DNA from 3 places in the Paenibacillus sp. FSL H3-0469 genome. Region 3 is predicted to be linked to each of the others. Evidence: riboswitches for the same ligand, from Rfam matches in the RefSeq annotation. Region 3 holds a riboswitch; each other region holds the start of a gene.

The links. Region 3 has a riboswitch for cobalamin ahead of NSS83_RS22235 (anaerobic ribonucleoside triphosphate reductase). Riboswitches for the same ligand answer to the same signal wherever they lie in the genome.
Region 1: linked by a shared signal. The riboswitch ahead of NSS83_RS28880 (energy-coupling factor ABC transporter permease) and the one ahead of NSS83_RS22235 (anaerobic ribonucleoside triphosphate reductase) in region 3 are both predicted to bind cobalamin.
Region 2: linked by a shared signal. The riboswitch ahead of NSS83_RS24715 (S-layer homology domain-containing protein) and the one ahead of NSS83_RS22235 (anaerobic ribonucleoside triphosphate reductase) in region 3 are both predicted to bind cobalamin.

The regions. Positions count from the first base shown of each region.
Region 1 is NZ_CP150302.1:6,623,289-6,627,987, reverse strand. Features, by position in the region: gene cbiQ (cobalt ECF transporter T component CbiQ) at 1-735, opposite strand, end outside; gene NSS83_RS28885 (energy-coupling factor ABC transporter substrate-binding protein) at 732-1,025, opposite strand; gene NSS83_RS28880 (energy-coupling factor ABC transporter permease) at 1,025-1,789, opposite strand; cobalamin riboswitch at 2,074-2,268, opposite strand; gene NSS83_RS28875 (ArsR family transcriptional regulator) at 2,408-3,340, shown strand; gene NSS83_RS28870 (hypothetical protein) at 3,614-4,267, opposite strand; gene NSS83_RS28865 (DUF6171 family protein) at 4,408-4,683, opposite strand; gene NSS83_RS28860 (alpha-N-arabinofuranosidase) at 4,694-4,699, opposite strand, start outside.
Region 2 is NZ_CP150302.1:5,633,219-5,637,917, reverse strand. Features, by position in the region: gene NSS83_RS24715 (S-layer homology domain-containing protein) at 1-2,087, opposite strand, end outside; cobalamin riboswitch at 2,301-2,494, opposite strand; gene NSS83_RS24710 (hypothetical protein) at 3,096-4,699, opposite strand, start outside.
Region 3 is NZ_CP150302.1:5,044,196-5,048,894, reverse strand. Features, by position in the region: gene NSS83_RS22255 (hypothetical protein) at 1-385, opposite strand, end outside; tRNA gene NSS83_RS22250 (tRNA-Thr) at 534-605, opposite strand; gene NSS83_RS22245 (sugar phosphate isomerase/epimerase) at 704-1,483, opposite strand; gene NSS83_RS22240 (MTH1187 family thiamine-binding protein) at 1,531-1,839, opposite strand; cobalamin riboswitch at 2,180-2,411, shown strand; gene NSS83_RS22235 (anaerobic ribonucleoside triphosphate reductase) at 2,721-4,699, shown strand, end outside.

The DNA.
Region 1 (4,699 bases), 1.6 Mb from region 3:
ATAAGCCTGGATTGAATAGCGCCGCGGCACAGGACGCGCTGTATATGGCGGGAGAATAATCTCGTCTGTGAATCCGCGCGCCAGCAGCCCCTGCGATAATCCGTAATAACGGTGCATCGTGTTGCCGAACAACGCTCCTGCCATGGCCGCAGTCTCCCGCAGTCTAGCCTTGTAGCCACGGCGGCCTCCGCGCAGTCTGCGGGCCAGCAGCAGACCATGCGCTGCATCACTCAGCAGGAACAGGAAGCGGTACATAATCAGCATCAGCTCCAGGACAATCTGCGGCATCCGCAGCCTGCGCAGCACCTGCAAAAGCTCACTAAACGGAGTAGTGAACATCAGGAAAAAGAAACAGCTCATGCAAGCAGAGATTCTGGCCAGCAGCCCCCCTGCCCGCTGAAGCCCCGCCGCTGTAACATATACCGGAAGGTTCAGTCCCGGAAGCGGGAATATACCAGCCTGACCCGCTGCCGGATGCCCGAATTCCACGAGCAGTGCCGGTACGCTAAGCGCATAGAACAGCAGCGCTGTGCCGAACAGCATGCCATAAGCACGGAAGGGAATACGGGCCTGCAATACACACCAGGACATCATCCATAGGGTGATTGCAGCCTGCAGTACCGGATGTACGGTGTAAGAGAGCAGGAACATCAGGGCTGCGAACGAGCTTTTCCACATAGGGGACAACTGGCGCAGCGCATTATTGTAGGAGAGAACGTCAATCCGCCGGATCACTTGCTGCTATGCTGCTTCGTCCCGCCTTGCTTGCCCTTGAGCAGCCCCAGGGTATAACCGATCACTCCGGCACCAATCGCTGCCTGCAATGCAAACAGCATACTCTCCGTCTCCCCCGGGAGCTCAGTCAGCGGCTTGAACCACGGCTTATAATCAGGATTAATCTCGGTAATTACACCTTCAGCCGCATCATCCGCCCCGCCGAATTCCCCGTTGACCAGCAGCAGCGGCAGAATAACCAGCAGAATAACAACCAGCAGCATCAGTCCGTTTTTCATTTTATTGCTCATTAGGCTCTTCCTCCGTTCACCTTGCGTTTCAGCAGCGACAATTCATTCGGGCTATACGATTTCAGCCAATTCCACAGCAGTACCGTCAACAACCCTTCACTGATGGCCAGCGGGATTTGCGTCACGGCAAAGATTCCCCCGAATTTGAGAAAAGAAGCCAGAACGCCGCCATCCGCCGCCGGAAAAGCCACCGCCAGTTGAAAGGAAGTCACTACATACGTACTCAGATCAGCTACCGCTGCCGCACAGAACAAAGCCAGCTTCTCGCGGTCCGGCAGCTTCATCATCAGCTTATACACGGCATATCCGGCAAAAGGACCCGCCACCGCCATCGAGAACGCATTGGCCCCAAGCGTAGTGATCCCGCCGTGCGCCAGCAGCAGCGCCTGAAACAGCAGGACAATCGAGCCGATTACGCTCATGGGCAGCGGCCCCAGCATTACCGCACCCAGTCCGGTACCGGTTGGGTGGGAGCTGCTTCCGGTAACGGAAGGCATTTTGAGCGCGGACAGAACGAAGGTAAACGCCCCGGCCAGACCCAGCAGCAGCTTCAGCTCCGGGTTCTCCCGGGTCATGACTCTCAGCTTGAAGATTCCCAGCACAAAGAACGGGATAAACGCCGCCCACCAGAACACCGCCCAGCCTACCGGCAGGAATCCTTCCATAATGTGCATCGCGCGGGCCGTACCCGGTTCGTTCAGCATAAAGTAGACCGTAAATCCGGCAACCAGTGCCGCAAAGCTCCACCCTCTGTGTTTTTTCATTTGTCACCCTCCATGTTTGTTGATTTCCCAATCTAAGATCATAAAGCCCAAAAAACCCACCCTAAAGGGTGGGAGTGTATGTACGCAGGCAAATTCGATGGAGTGCGCAGCCTGAAGCCAAGCAGAACAAGGGGCTTACTTCGTCCCATCACTATGGTCCGTATCCTTGTATCCCGCAGCTATCAACCGGTGCCCTCGCTAAGCTCCAAGATTCCTCCGGTCCATCAGGGCAGAACGCCTCTTCTCATTAACCTATCCGTACACCGCTCCTATCCGCGTAGAGTCGTGGTGTGCGTCGACAAGGTAGGTCTCCTGGCTTGGAATACAGGCGCCGCAGGCTTCGTCTTCCCCGGGGCTTCCCGAGTGACCTCATGAAGTGCAGCTCTTCCATACAGTGGCGGGACCGCTCGGGAGTTGCACCCGATTCCCTGTTATCCCTTGCCGCATCCGGCAAGAGCACCTTGTTTCATCGCTAATTCATCTCACATCATAGCGGACCCGGCTCAGCGTGTCTGTGATATAAATTGGAAAAGCTGTCCTGCAGCCAATCATGGCTTGTAGAAATTTTATTTGAGTAATATAATTATTAACTATATAACTTGAACGTGGAGGCATCTGATGAAACTTGATCTAACCGAACAATCCCTGCCCGTGTACGAGGCCCTGTCCAGTACCGTGCGTCTGCACATGCTGCGGCTGCTGTCCGATAAGCCCATGAACGTGAAGGAGCTGGCCGCAGCCCTCAAGCTCAGCAGTGCGATTATGACCATGCATGTGCGAAAGCTGGAAGCCGCCGGGCTGATCACCAGCCACATGGCTCCCGGTAAAAGCGGGCTGCAGAAGATTTGTACACTGGCCGCCGACGGGGCAGAGATTGTTTTTCCGGGACAAGCCCGGACTCCGCGCAGAGGATACCGCAAGGACATCCCGGTGGGGCATTATTCCGACTTCCAGATCGAGCCTACCTGCGGACTGTCTACGACGGAGAGGGTCATCGGGCACTTCGACGATCCCCGTTACTTCTGGGACCAGGAGCGGGTGAACGCCGGAATTCTTTGGTTCGGCAAGGGGTTCGTCGAGTATAAAATCCCGAATTTCCTGCTGTCCAGCCAGCAGCCGGAGGAGCTTGCCATCACGATGGAGATCGCCTCCGAAGCCCCGTCGATTAACAATAACTGGCCGTCGGATATTACCTTCACGCTGAACGGACAATCGCTTGGCTTCTGGACCAGCCCCGGTGACTACGGAGATAATCCGGGAAAATACACCCCGGCCTGGTGGCCTGCACTCACCAATCAATACGGCCTGCTCAAGCAGCTGCGGATTACGCAGTCGGGCACCTTCATGGACGGGCAAAAGCTGTCGGAAGTCACCCTCGATCAGGTAGGCATCCGTAACAAACAATGGACCTTCCGGCTCTCTGTCGAGGAGGATGCCGAGCACATCGGCGGTCTCACCCTGTTCGGGAAAGGCTTCGGTAACTACAACGAGGATCTGGTGTTTGAGCTGTTTTATACGGATGGTGTGGCAGATTTGCCGGGTTCTTTATGAAAGCCTGATTAGGGTGTTTAGATGGCGTAGGTAGGTAGGTAGGTAGGTAGGTAGGTAGGTAGGTAGGTAGGTAGGTAGGTAGGTAGGTAGGGGGGATTGATTAGTTAGACTAATTAGGTAGTTTTCATTTCAGCTACTTTTGGAGCCAATACCCCTCAGTTCTGCTTCACGCCCACTTTTGGCCGATTCAGGTGCACTAATGCTCTTCATTTCCGCTCATCGCCCACTTTCAGCAAATTCAGGGGCACTAATGCCCTCCCAACATCCAACCCGTCAGCCTCTCACCCCACCAACGGGATTTATCCCTTTCATTTCCTCCACCAGCCCACTTTCCGCCGCACCAGAGGGATTTATCTCTCTCATTTCCTCCTCCAGCCCACTTTCCGCCGCACCAGAGGGATTTATCCTTCTCATTTCCTCATCCAGCCCACTTTCCACCGCACCAAGGGGATTTATCCCTCTCATTTCCTCCTCCAGCCTACTTTCCGCCGCACCAGAGGGATTTATCCCTCTCATTTCCTCATCCAGTCCACTTTCTGCCGCATCAGTGGGATTTATCCCTCTCATTTCCTCCTCCAGCCCTCTTTCCGCCGCAACAATGGGATTTATCCTTCTCATTTCCTCATCCAGTCCACTTTCTGCCGCATCAGTGGGATTTATCCCTCTCATTTCCTCCACCAGCCCTCTTTCCGCCGCACCAATGGGATTTATCCTTCTCATTTCCTCATCCAGTCCACTTTCTGCCGCATCAGTGGCATTTATCCCTCTCATTTCCTCATCCAGCCCTCTTTCCGCCGCACCAATGGGATTTATCCCTCTCATTTCCTCATCCAGCCCACTTCTCACCGCATCAGTGGGATTTATCCCTTTTACTTCGCCACCTTCGCCTCCTCTAACACTTTCATCTCCCTTCCCCCGCTCCACCACAACGCACCAAAAGCCCCTCCAACCGCAGCATTGTGCAGGTTGGAGGGGCTTTTGGTGATCGATGCATCTCTTATGGCAAGAGCGGCTTCTAGCCTATCTTTTGGGCCTGCCCCTTGCCGTTAAGCATCAGGCGTGGGCCGTCATTCCGCCACCGGCTGCCACTTGCCGCCGCCCGGCAACGGACAGCTGCGGGCCTTCAGCCGGGCCACGACAGGAATGATACAGCCGCAGGCGGTACAGGTCACGCCATCCTGCAGCTTCGGGCAGGTCCCGCAGATCGCCAGCCGCTCGGCATAGACCTCATCGGAAGCCGAATTGCCGGGATTGAACATGGAGGACGCCAGAATGCGGGCAATCTGCGCTTCCGTGACCTTGTACTCCTCCCGGCAGCCTTTGCAGGTTGAAGTGGTCGTCATCCTGCGTTCCTTACGC
Region 2 (4,699 bases), 590 kb from region 3:
CTCATATATCCAAGTCCCGTTACCGTGCGGACAGCGGACAATGCATAGTCACTAATTTTATCTTCGTCGCTGAACTTACCAGCGCCTGCTCCGGCTCCAGCTGCATCCAGCTTAAAAGCTCTAACCATCATCACAGCCATATCCTGGCGTGTAACCAGCCCGTCCGGTTTGAACGTCGTGGCGCTCACGCCGCTGATAATACCTAACTCCTTCGCGCGGTTCACTGTTCCATAATACCATGTACCCGCCTTAACATCACTGAAGGCCCCAGCGGAAGACGCCGCAGACGGCTCGTTCCCGGTTAAGCGCAGCAGCAGTGCTGCAAATTCAGCACGAGTAATATTCTTTTTCGGTGCAAACAGCAGACTGCCCTCACTCACACCATTCATCAGCTTGCGGTCATACGCCGTGTATACCGACTCCAGCGCCCAAGGCGAGATCGACTTCACATCGGCAAAAGCCGGACGGTCCGCCGCCGCAGAAGCCACCGTTACCGGGACCGTATGACGGACAACTGCTGGGGTTTTATCCTTCAGATATCCCGTAACCGTCAGGGTATATTTATTCGCCGGCAGACCTCCGACCACAACAGCCACGCCCGCAGCATCTGTAACTGCTGTTTTACCGCCGATGGTTACCTGTACGCCTGCTGCCGGTGAAGTTACCGGATCAGAGGTGAAGGTCGCCTCATTCCATACCCATTGCTTCTGGGTTACCTGCACCTTCAGCTCTTGTCCAGGCTGCGGCTGTGCGGGAGTCACGGTTACGGCATCAACCACCTGCGTGTTGTCCCCGCCATAATAGACTACTATGCGGTCATTCTCCTCCAGCGCGAAATCGCCCATCCCTACACTTGGATAGATCCATGCTCCGCCGCGGGCAACCACATACATCCAGCCATCATATCCGCCAAAAGTACCCGCAATCACGCCGCCGATCCCCGTCACATAATTGCCTGCTTCATTGACCAGGGCCAGGCGCTTAGCGGCGGCTGTCTTTTCCAGTGCCTTAAGTACATTTCCGGCGTACACGCTGCCCTCAGCCAAGGTTCCATTTGGACCTTCCACAGTAACCGAGACACTTACCTGAGGATTCTTCACTGGTGTGCCGCTAAAATCAAAGAGCTTGCCGCCTGTACCAAACAGCTTGTACGCTACCAAAGCCTCCAGAGCCTGCTCCGTTGAGAGCGGATTGGAGCTGCCGCCCGCAGTGTGGACGAATCCGCCACCCTCTGCGCTGAAGCTCAGCAGCTTGCTGACCAGATTGATCTGGCCTTTGGTGTACTCTGCTCCCGCCGGATCAATGCCGAAGGCAGACAGACCGATAATGGCCTGAGCCACACTCTCGCTGCTGTCGCCATATCCGCCGTTCTTGTCCTGTGCCTTAGCCAGCCAGGCTGCCGCCCGCTGACCAGCAGTATTCACGGCTGCTTCCTGCTTGTGTCCAGCCAGTGCATTCAGCGTCATCGCTGTCATATCCGGATCACTCGCACCCGTGGTCAGGGTGAAGCCGCCGTCCGGGTTTTGCTTCGCCAGAATCTCTGCCAGCAGCTTAGACTGTGTCCATTTCGCATTTGCCGGGATTGTATAACTGCCGGAATCCAGAGCCAGCAGTGCATAGACCGGATTATTCAGCGTCTGGCCGGTAATTGCCTCGTGATTGTAGAGCTTCTCGATCAGGTTATAGCCTGCCACCTTCTCAGGGTCGCCGCCCAGTGCCTTAACAGCAAGTGTGATGCGGGCATAGTCCGTAGCTCTGGCAAAAACACCCTTAGCCTCACTCAGCTTACCTTCAAGCGCCTTCAGATAGCTGGCTGGAACCTTGTAGCCTGCTTGTGCAAGGCCAATCGCCTGCCAGTCCGACTGGACTCCGTTCTTCAGCATGTATTCTGCAGTAGCATAGACCGCAGCGGTCACACTGGCTGCCTCACTTGCGGGCAGAGCGGATACCGCCGGTGCGGAAGTTCCGCCTGCCTGTGCAGCAGCAGCTTGTCCTGCCGGGGCTACGGCTGCTCCCAGCAGTGCAAACAGCATGATAACAGCAAGTCCCAACCGTGTGAACCTGAATGATAGAGAATGGTTCTTCATAACTAACCTCTTTCCTGAAATAGAATGGATAAATCCTGCTTCCTTACGCAGATAGAGCAGCAACCTAAAGACCGCCCTATGCAGGGCGGCCGGGGAAGAACTTTCGCACAGGGCGGCTGAGGGAGTTGATTACTCTCCCACATTACATACTATACAGCACATACAGCCCTCGCCAATATCAGCATCTGCTTCACATTCTTACCCCCGAAGAATAGAAACAACATCGAAAAAGGCAGGTCTCCTGGCTCATACTTCACCGCTTCCCCCGCCTTCCCATCCGCTTAGCAGACAGTGGCTCTTCAGGAGTTGCTCCGTATTTACAGTGGCGGGACCGCGCCGGACTTGCACCGGGCTTCCCTTTTAAGCAGATTCCTCTATTAGACATAGCCCTGCCAGCATCTGCTAGCGACAGCGCGCGGTCTCTAAGGCAATCTGCACCTTTTCCTCAAGCTTATTAAATTTTAATATTCTCAAACCATCATATCGACTATTCCCCTGTATGTCTATAGACAAGCTACATCTATTCCAGCTCCCCCAAAGCTCAGCCCATTCCGCACAAAAATCCTGAACAGCACATGCCCGCTCCTCCGGCACATCGTACTATTCAGGACTATAAAAAGTTACTCTTCTGCTGCTAATCAAGACGTTGGTCTACTGCTAATCAACACACTAGCGCACCTATGGAGACACCGGCAGAAGGCCGATTGTATTATGTACATCAGAATTAGTATAAAAGCAGCTGATAACGCATTCTGTTGCACTTCATACCATCAATTCCGGCAAATCCCCTCAGCCGGGCCAAATCCCAAAAATCTACTGCACCAAATACAACAGAACGCCATATTAACTCCATTATGCCTGATTCTAGTGTACGAAGTGCAATTGAGAAGCTTCTTTCGGACATCAGCGCACTTATAGGCTACAATTCACATATGTCGATTGAATTACTCTGAGCACTACCCGATCGCGTTAGTTAAAAGCTTACGCAGCCTGCTTATGGCCGCTGTGTTATTCCGCATCCGTGTCCGCTTCCGGGCTTGCGGAAGCGGATGGCTCCGCACTAGGCGCGGCTGTAGCTGTAGCTTCCGGGGCGCTGCCCGGATCTGCCGCCAGCTTCAGCGAGTATCTTCCGGCGGTGATCATATCACCCGCCGCCAGCTTCGCGCCTGCTGATAGCTCCACCGTCACCTCGTATACGCGTGACGGAAGATTCCCCGCCGCCGCTGGAGAGGCGGCGGCTCCACTGTCCGCATCGCCGTCCGCTCCGGCACCTGCTTCACCCTTCGCATCGCCGTCTACTCCGGCGCCTGCCTTACCGCTCGCATCGCCGTCCACTCCGGCTCCTGCTTCACCCTTCGCATCGCCGTCCACTCCGGCGCCTGCTTCACCCTTCGCATCGCCGTCCACTCCGGCACCTGCCTCAGCCTTGGCACCGCCGTCCGCTCCGGCTCCTGCCTCACCCTTCGCACCGCCGTCCGCTCCGGCACCTGCCTCACCCTTAGCACCGCCGTCTGCTCCGGCTCCTGCTGCAACCTGGCAACTGCTAACCGTTGCCTTAACCTCATAGTCCGTAACGCCGCTGGCGGACTCCACACCGATCCGCTCCGGCTTGAAGGCGGAGCATTCCGCAGCATCAGTGAAGCTGAACAACAGCTTCACGCCGTTCTTCTTACCCGCTTCTCCACTTCCTGCTCCGCCCTCCGCGTTTCCGCCAGTCCCTGTATCACCGCCGTTATTCCCGCCGCCGATAAGCCGGACAGAGACGGGAGCCGCTACAGCGGCTTGTCCGGTCACTGCCGGAAGCGGGCTGGGGCTGGCCACCGGCGCAGCTGTATCCTTGCCGCGTCCCCCTAGCTGGCTCAGCAGGATAACCGCCGCAATCAGAATGATCCCGAGGATGCTCCCTGAGATCAGGATTTGAAATCGGCTGCGGCTGACCCACCGCGCCAGCGGCGAAGCCAGCTGGGCGCGGGCTTCATTGTAGACAGTCTGCATAGCAGGCGTTGCTGTGTCGAGATGGGTTTTGCGGAATTCCCGGTTCTTGAACGCCTCGCGGTCGCTCTTCAGGAAATACCTCAGCACGGCCCGCTTGTAATTCGGCCATAGCTTCTTGCCTGAGCTTGCGAACAGCCAGCTATGCTGCGACCAGTCCAGGAACCGGTACACTGTCTCCTTGTCATTGCCCGCTTTGCGGACTACCAGATCCAGCAGCGCATCATAATCCAGCGGTCCGCCTTCACGTTCACTGCTGTGATAGAAGGCCAGCGGCAGCCGGTCGAATGGCTCAAGACTCCGCGCTTCCTTCAGCCACCGCGCGCCGAGCAGCTGTACATCGTCCAGCTCACGCGGCGTCAGTCCGGCAAAAATCTCCTCGTCCGGCGACTCCTCCCCGAACCAGCGGTAGGCTGCACGCAGCGCATTCGCTTTGCGCTTCGCAATCGCATCGAGCGGCGGCTGCCAGTCTGCCGTATCCCGGTAACGCAGGAACGAGATCTCCAGCAGCTGCTCCATTGTCAGCTCGTCCAGCGAGATCCGGTTCAGCAAAAAGCGGTCGGCAACCGTGCCCAGCTCCTCCATAACGGACAAGGCCTCCGGGTATACACCGCCTCTGC
Region 3 (4,699 bases):
TAACGGCAGCAGAATAACGCTGTACATGGGTCGATAAGGTTTCCAGCCACTCCTGTACAGGAGTGGCAAGCGCCGGGAAACGGGCCAGCGTGCCCGGTAAACTCAGGCGCAATTGCTCTGCAGCATCCGCCCATGGAATCTGCCATTGGAAGGCCTCGGAAAAATGTTCCCACTCCGGCAAATCCTCCACATCCGGTTGGTCCATATGGGGTTGAATCTTGCTCCAAGCTTGCATAAGCTGGCTGCTATAGCGCTGAAACTGGTCTTGGCTGACCAGACAAAACCATACTGGAGCGAGAAAATTATTCGTCTCGAAAGCTGTATTCTCATAATCAATCCACTCTGTATCGGCACTGGTAACAACCAGGAATGTCCGGTTTCCCATATAAGATCCTTGCCTCCTAGCATCCAACCATATGCTCCCCACTCTACTTAACTAAAGGGTAGAAGAATGGTAGATGTTGATGCTTGTATAGAAAAAAGGCGCAGTTCCAAAAAACCGGAAACCCGCGCCACTATCGACTTCACAAATATGCTGGTGAAGGGAATTGAACCCCCGGCCTACGCATTACGAGTGCGTTGCTCTACCCCTGAGCTACACCAGCCTACAGACCTCTGTGTCTGCCAAACAAAAAATATTATAACTCTTCCAGCGGAAAACGCAACCCCTTTTTCCGCTGGTTGCTGTATCCTCAGCCGTGCATTAGCCGTGCATCAGTCCCAGCCCGCGGAAATAATCCAGCGCGAGCTTAGCGCTTGCAAGGGAGGATACCTCATAAGCCTCTTGTTCTACAATATAATAGAGAATTCCGCTCTGCTCCGCGATCTCGAAGACGCTCCGGAAATCTACCTCTCCCTTTCCAAGATCAGTCTCCTCATTGTCTGCTCCGAAATCCTTAATGTGGACCAGCGGAACACGTCCGGCGTACCGTGATACATATTGAGCCGGGTTAGCTCCGCCCCTGTGTACCCAGCCCAAATCGAACTCTGCCAGCATCTGCTCCGCAGGAATCTGCTCCAGCCAGATATCGATGACCGCCTTGCCGTCAACCTCTGCGAATTCATAATCATGGTTGTGATAACCGTACTGCATCCCTGCCGCCCGGACCATCGCGGAAGCCTTCTCCAGGAATGGAATGATTCTTGTTACATCCTCTATGGAAGGGTTCGGCGGAAGCGGTGCCGACGGGGTGATCATATATTGCAGTCCGAGCTCTATACCGTATTCAATCTCTTTGGCTAATGCCTGTTCCATCTTATCCAGACTGCTGAAGTCCAGGCCTACATGCGCCGAAGGGGCAGCCAGGCCAAGCTCATCCAGCTTACGGCGCAGTTCCCCTGCAGATACACCGAAATAACCGGCGAATTCCACTGCGTGGTACCCCATCTCTGCCACCTTGGCCAGTGTACCGAGGAAATCGCGTTCCGTCTGGTCACGCAATGTATACATTTGAATTCCGATCTGCTGTGCTGCTTCTGTCATGAAGAATCCGCTCCTTATCGGTTAATTCTGATTAGATACTATAATGGTTACTCTCCTTGCAGCTTGCGCTCCACGGATTCCAGCTTGCTGCGGCTGGTGGAGGGCTTGTCGCGCCGGTCGTCGATCTTGAGCGAGGTTGAGACTCTCTGCGCCCCGGCGGTGAACGGCGACTCATGCAGCGCTTCTACCGCAGCCAGAATCCGCGCTACCGGCCCTTCAATAATCGTTCCCATGGAAGTAAGCTCGTAGGTTATGCCCTCCACCGTCTCCAGCACGCGCTGCATCTCGGCCACATAGCTGCTGAGGCTGGTACTGCCTGTGCCAACCGGAATAACGGTCACTTCGCCAATTGCCATCGTAATCACCCTCCTGATTATCTGATCTGCCTGCCCCCTGATTATCCTCTTATTGTACCGCTTCGCCAAGCTTCCCACAAATCCCCTGCCCGCCCCGCTACTCTCTCAATATTCGTTAAAAAGATTACGAGGATTAGACGCACTCTATTTATGGATTCTTTGTGGCGTATTTTCGGAGAATTTATGAAAAATTCAAGGCAGATTTAGAGGAAAGTTGTGGATTACCTGTGGACTAACTGTGGATCAGCTGTGAGTAAAAGCGCCGAACCCGCTCCCCGTGCGGGATTGCAAAAAAACATTTACAAACACAATATATTGCGGTACGTTTATTGAACGATATCAAAATATAGTAGAAACAGGTGTTTCACCCCTAGTAATAGAGGTGAGACTTAATAGGGAAGCGCGGTGCAAAGCCGCTGCGGTCCCGCCACTGTAACCGGATGCTCCCAGGGTGCGATGCCCAGGGCCGCATTCTCCGGCTAATTGCCACTAAGGGGCGGAATAAGCCCCCCGGGAAGGCGCCGGAGGAGTTGCCGGAAGCCAGGAGACCTGCCTGTTTCGGTGGCACCGCTTAGACTCCTGCGAGGAACAGGGGAGGTGTCCGTATGCGGCCTGCCATAGCAGAGTTAGCCTTCCGTCAATCGGGCCAGAGGCTGCCGATACCTGAGGACGATCAAATGATTATCTTCAGGTATCGGCTCTGCGGAATATACAAGAACGGGCGAAAGCTATTCGTCCCTTGTCTGCTCGTATATTCCACCCAGACCACAGGCAAATTTCCGCTTTCTGGAGCTTTGCATCCTGCATTCGGGCATTTCCGGCCTTCCCGGCCGGAGGTGCTTTTTTAACGCTTACAATACCCGAGAGGAGAGAGTTATATAATGACACTGCTGGAGAAACGTTATAACGAAGGACAAGCTGCACAGGAGGATCTTTTGGAAGAGGTCATTCATCTGGGACGGGATATTATCGACAGCCGGGATCTGGATCTGCTGCGCGAGAACGCCAACCTGAACGGGGAGAGCTTTTCCGGCAAAATGAGCAAGTTCGGCAGTGAATACTCCAAATGGTATGCCCGCAACTTCACCATGCCGCCACAGCTGGTACAGGCTACCTTGGATAATGTCGTCTATGTACATGACCTTGATCAATACGCCATTGGAACCACGAACTGCATCTTCATTCCGTTCGAACGGCTTCTCCGTGAAGGCTTCAATACCGGCAACGGCAGTGTACGGCCTCCCAACTCGATTATGACGGCGATGTCGCTGGTGGCGATTATTTTCCAGTCACAGCAGAATGCGCAATACGGCGGCGTATCCGCCAACAAGCTGGATTATGATCTGGCCCCTTATGTTACCAAATCCTTCTCCAAGCTCTTCCGCAAAGGTCTGGAGTATTTCGAGGAGAATGCAGAAGTGTCTGAGCTTGGGGAGATTACGATGAGCCGCAGCGATCTGGCTGAGCAGTATCCGCGCGCCTTCCGTTTTGCCCTTAAGGAGACAGAGAGCGAGACTCTGCAGGCCGCAGAGAGTATGGTACATAACCTGAATACGATGTCCAGCCGCTCCGGCGGACAGATTCCTTTTACCAGCATCAACTACGGCACCTGTACCTCCCCGGAGGGCCAGCTTGTGATCAGCTCGCTGCTGACGGCCACCATGAACGGACTGGGCAGCGGAGAGACGCCGGTGTTCCCGATTCAGATCTTCAAATGTAAGCAAGGCATCAACCAGCAGCCGGGTGATCCTAACTACGAGCTGTTCCTGAAGGCAGCCGAGTGCTCGGCGCGCAGATTGTATCCGAACTTCGCCAACCTGGACGCTCCGTTGAATATGCAATATTATGATCCGGCTGACCCGGATACCGAATTCGCTACCATGGGCTGCCGCACCCGTGTGCTCGGCGACCGCTTCGGACGTAACCACTGCTCCGGCAAAGGCAACCTGTCCTTCAACACGCTCAACCTGGTGCGTCTTGGTCTGGCCCACGGCACGATAACCAACCGCCGTCTCGCTGCTGATGAAGAAGGGTTCTTCGATGACCTCACTCACTATATGGATATTGCGCTCGACGGCCTGCTGCACCGCTTCCGTATTCAGGCTTCCCAGAAGGCCAAAGCCTCCGATTTCATGATGCGTGAAGGCGTCTGGGAGGGCGGCGAGCAGCTTGCCCCTGATGACAGCGTAGGCGAACTGCTGAAGCACGGCAGTCTGTCGCTGGGCTTCATTGGAATGGCAGAATGCATGAAAGCTATGTACGGCAAGCACCACGGCGAAGATATGGAGATTCACGCCAAGGCTGTAGCCATCGTCCGCCACATGCGTGAATATTGCGACCGCAAGAGCGAGGAGCTTAACCTCAACATCACCTTGTTCGCAACACCGGCCGAAGGTCTCTCCGGCAAGTTCACGAAGATCGACCGCAACGTGCTCGGCTCTATCCCTGGCGTAACCGACCGTGAATACTATACGAACTCGTTCCACATTCCGGTCTACCATGAACTGAGCGCAGCCAAGAAGATTAGCCTGGAAGCTCCGTTCCATGAATATTGCAACGCCGGAGCGATCTCCTATGTCGAGCTGAACGGCAATGCCCGGAGCAACCCGTCAGCTTTCGTCAAAATCATCAAATACGCGCTGGAGCAGGACATCAGCTACTTCAGCATTAACCATCCGATTGACCGCTGCTCCGGCTGCGGCTATGAAGGGGTCATCGGCACGAATTGCCCGACCTGCAATGCCCATGAGGATACCACCCATATCCGCCGTCTGCGCCGGGTTACCGGGTATCTGACCGGTGACTATCAGACCCGCTTCAATGCCGCCAAGCAAGCCGAAGTCCGGGACCGTGTTAAGCA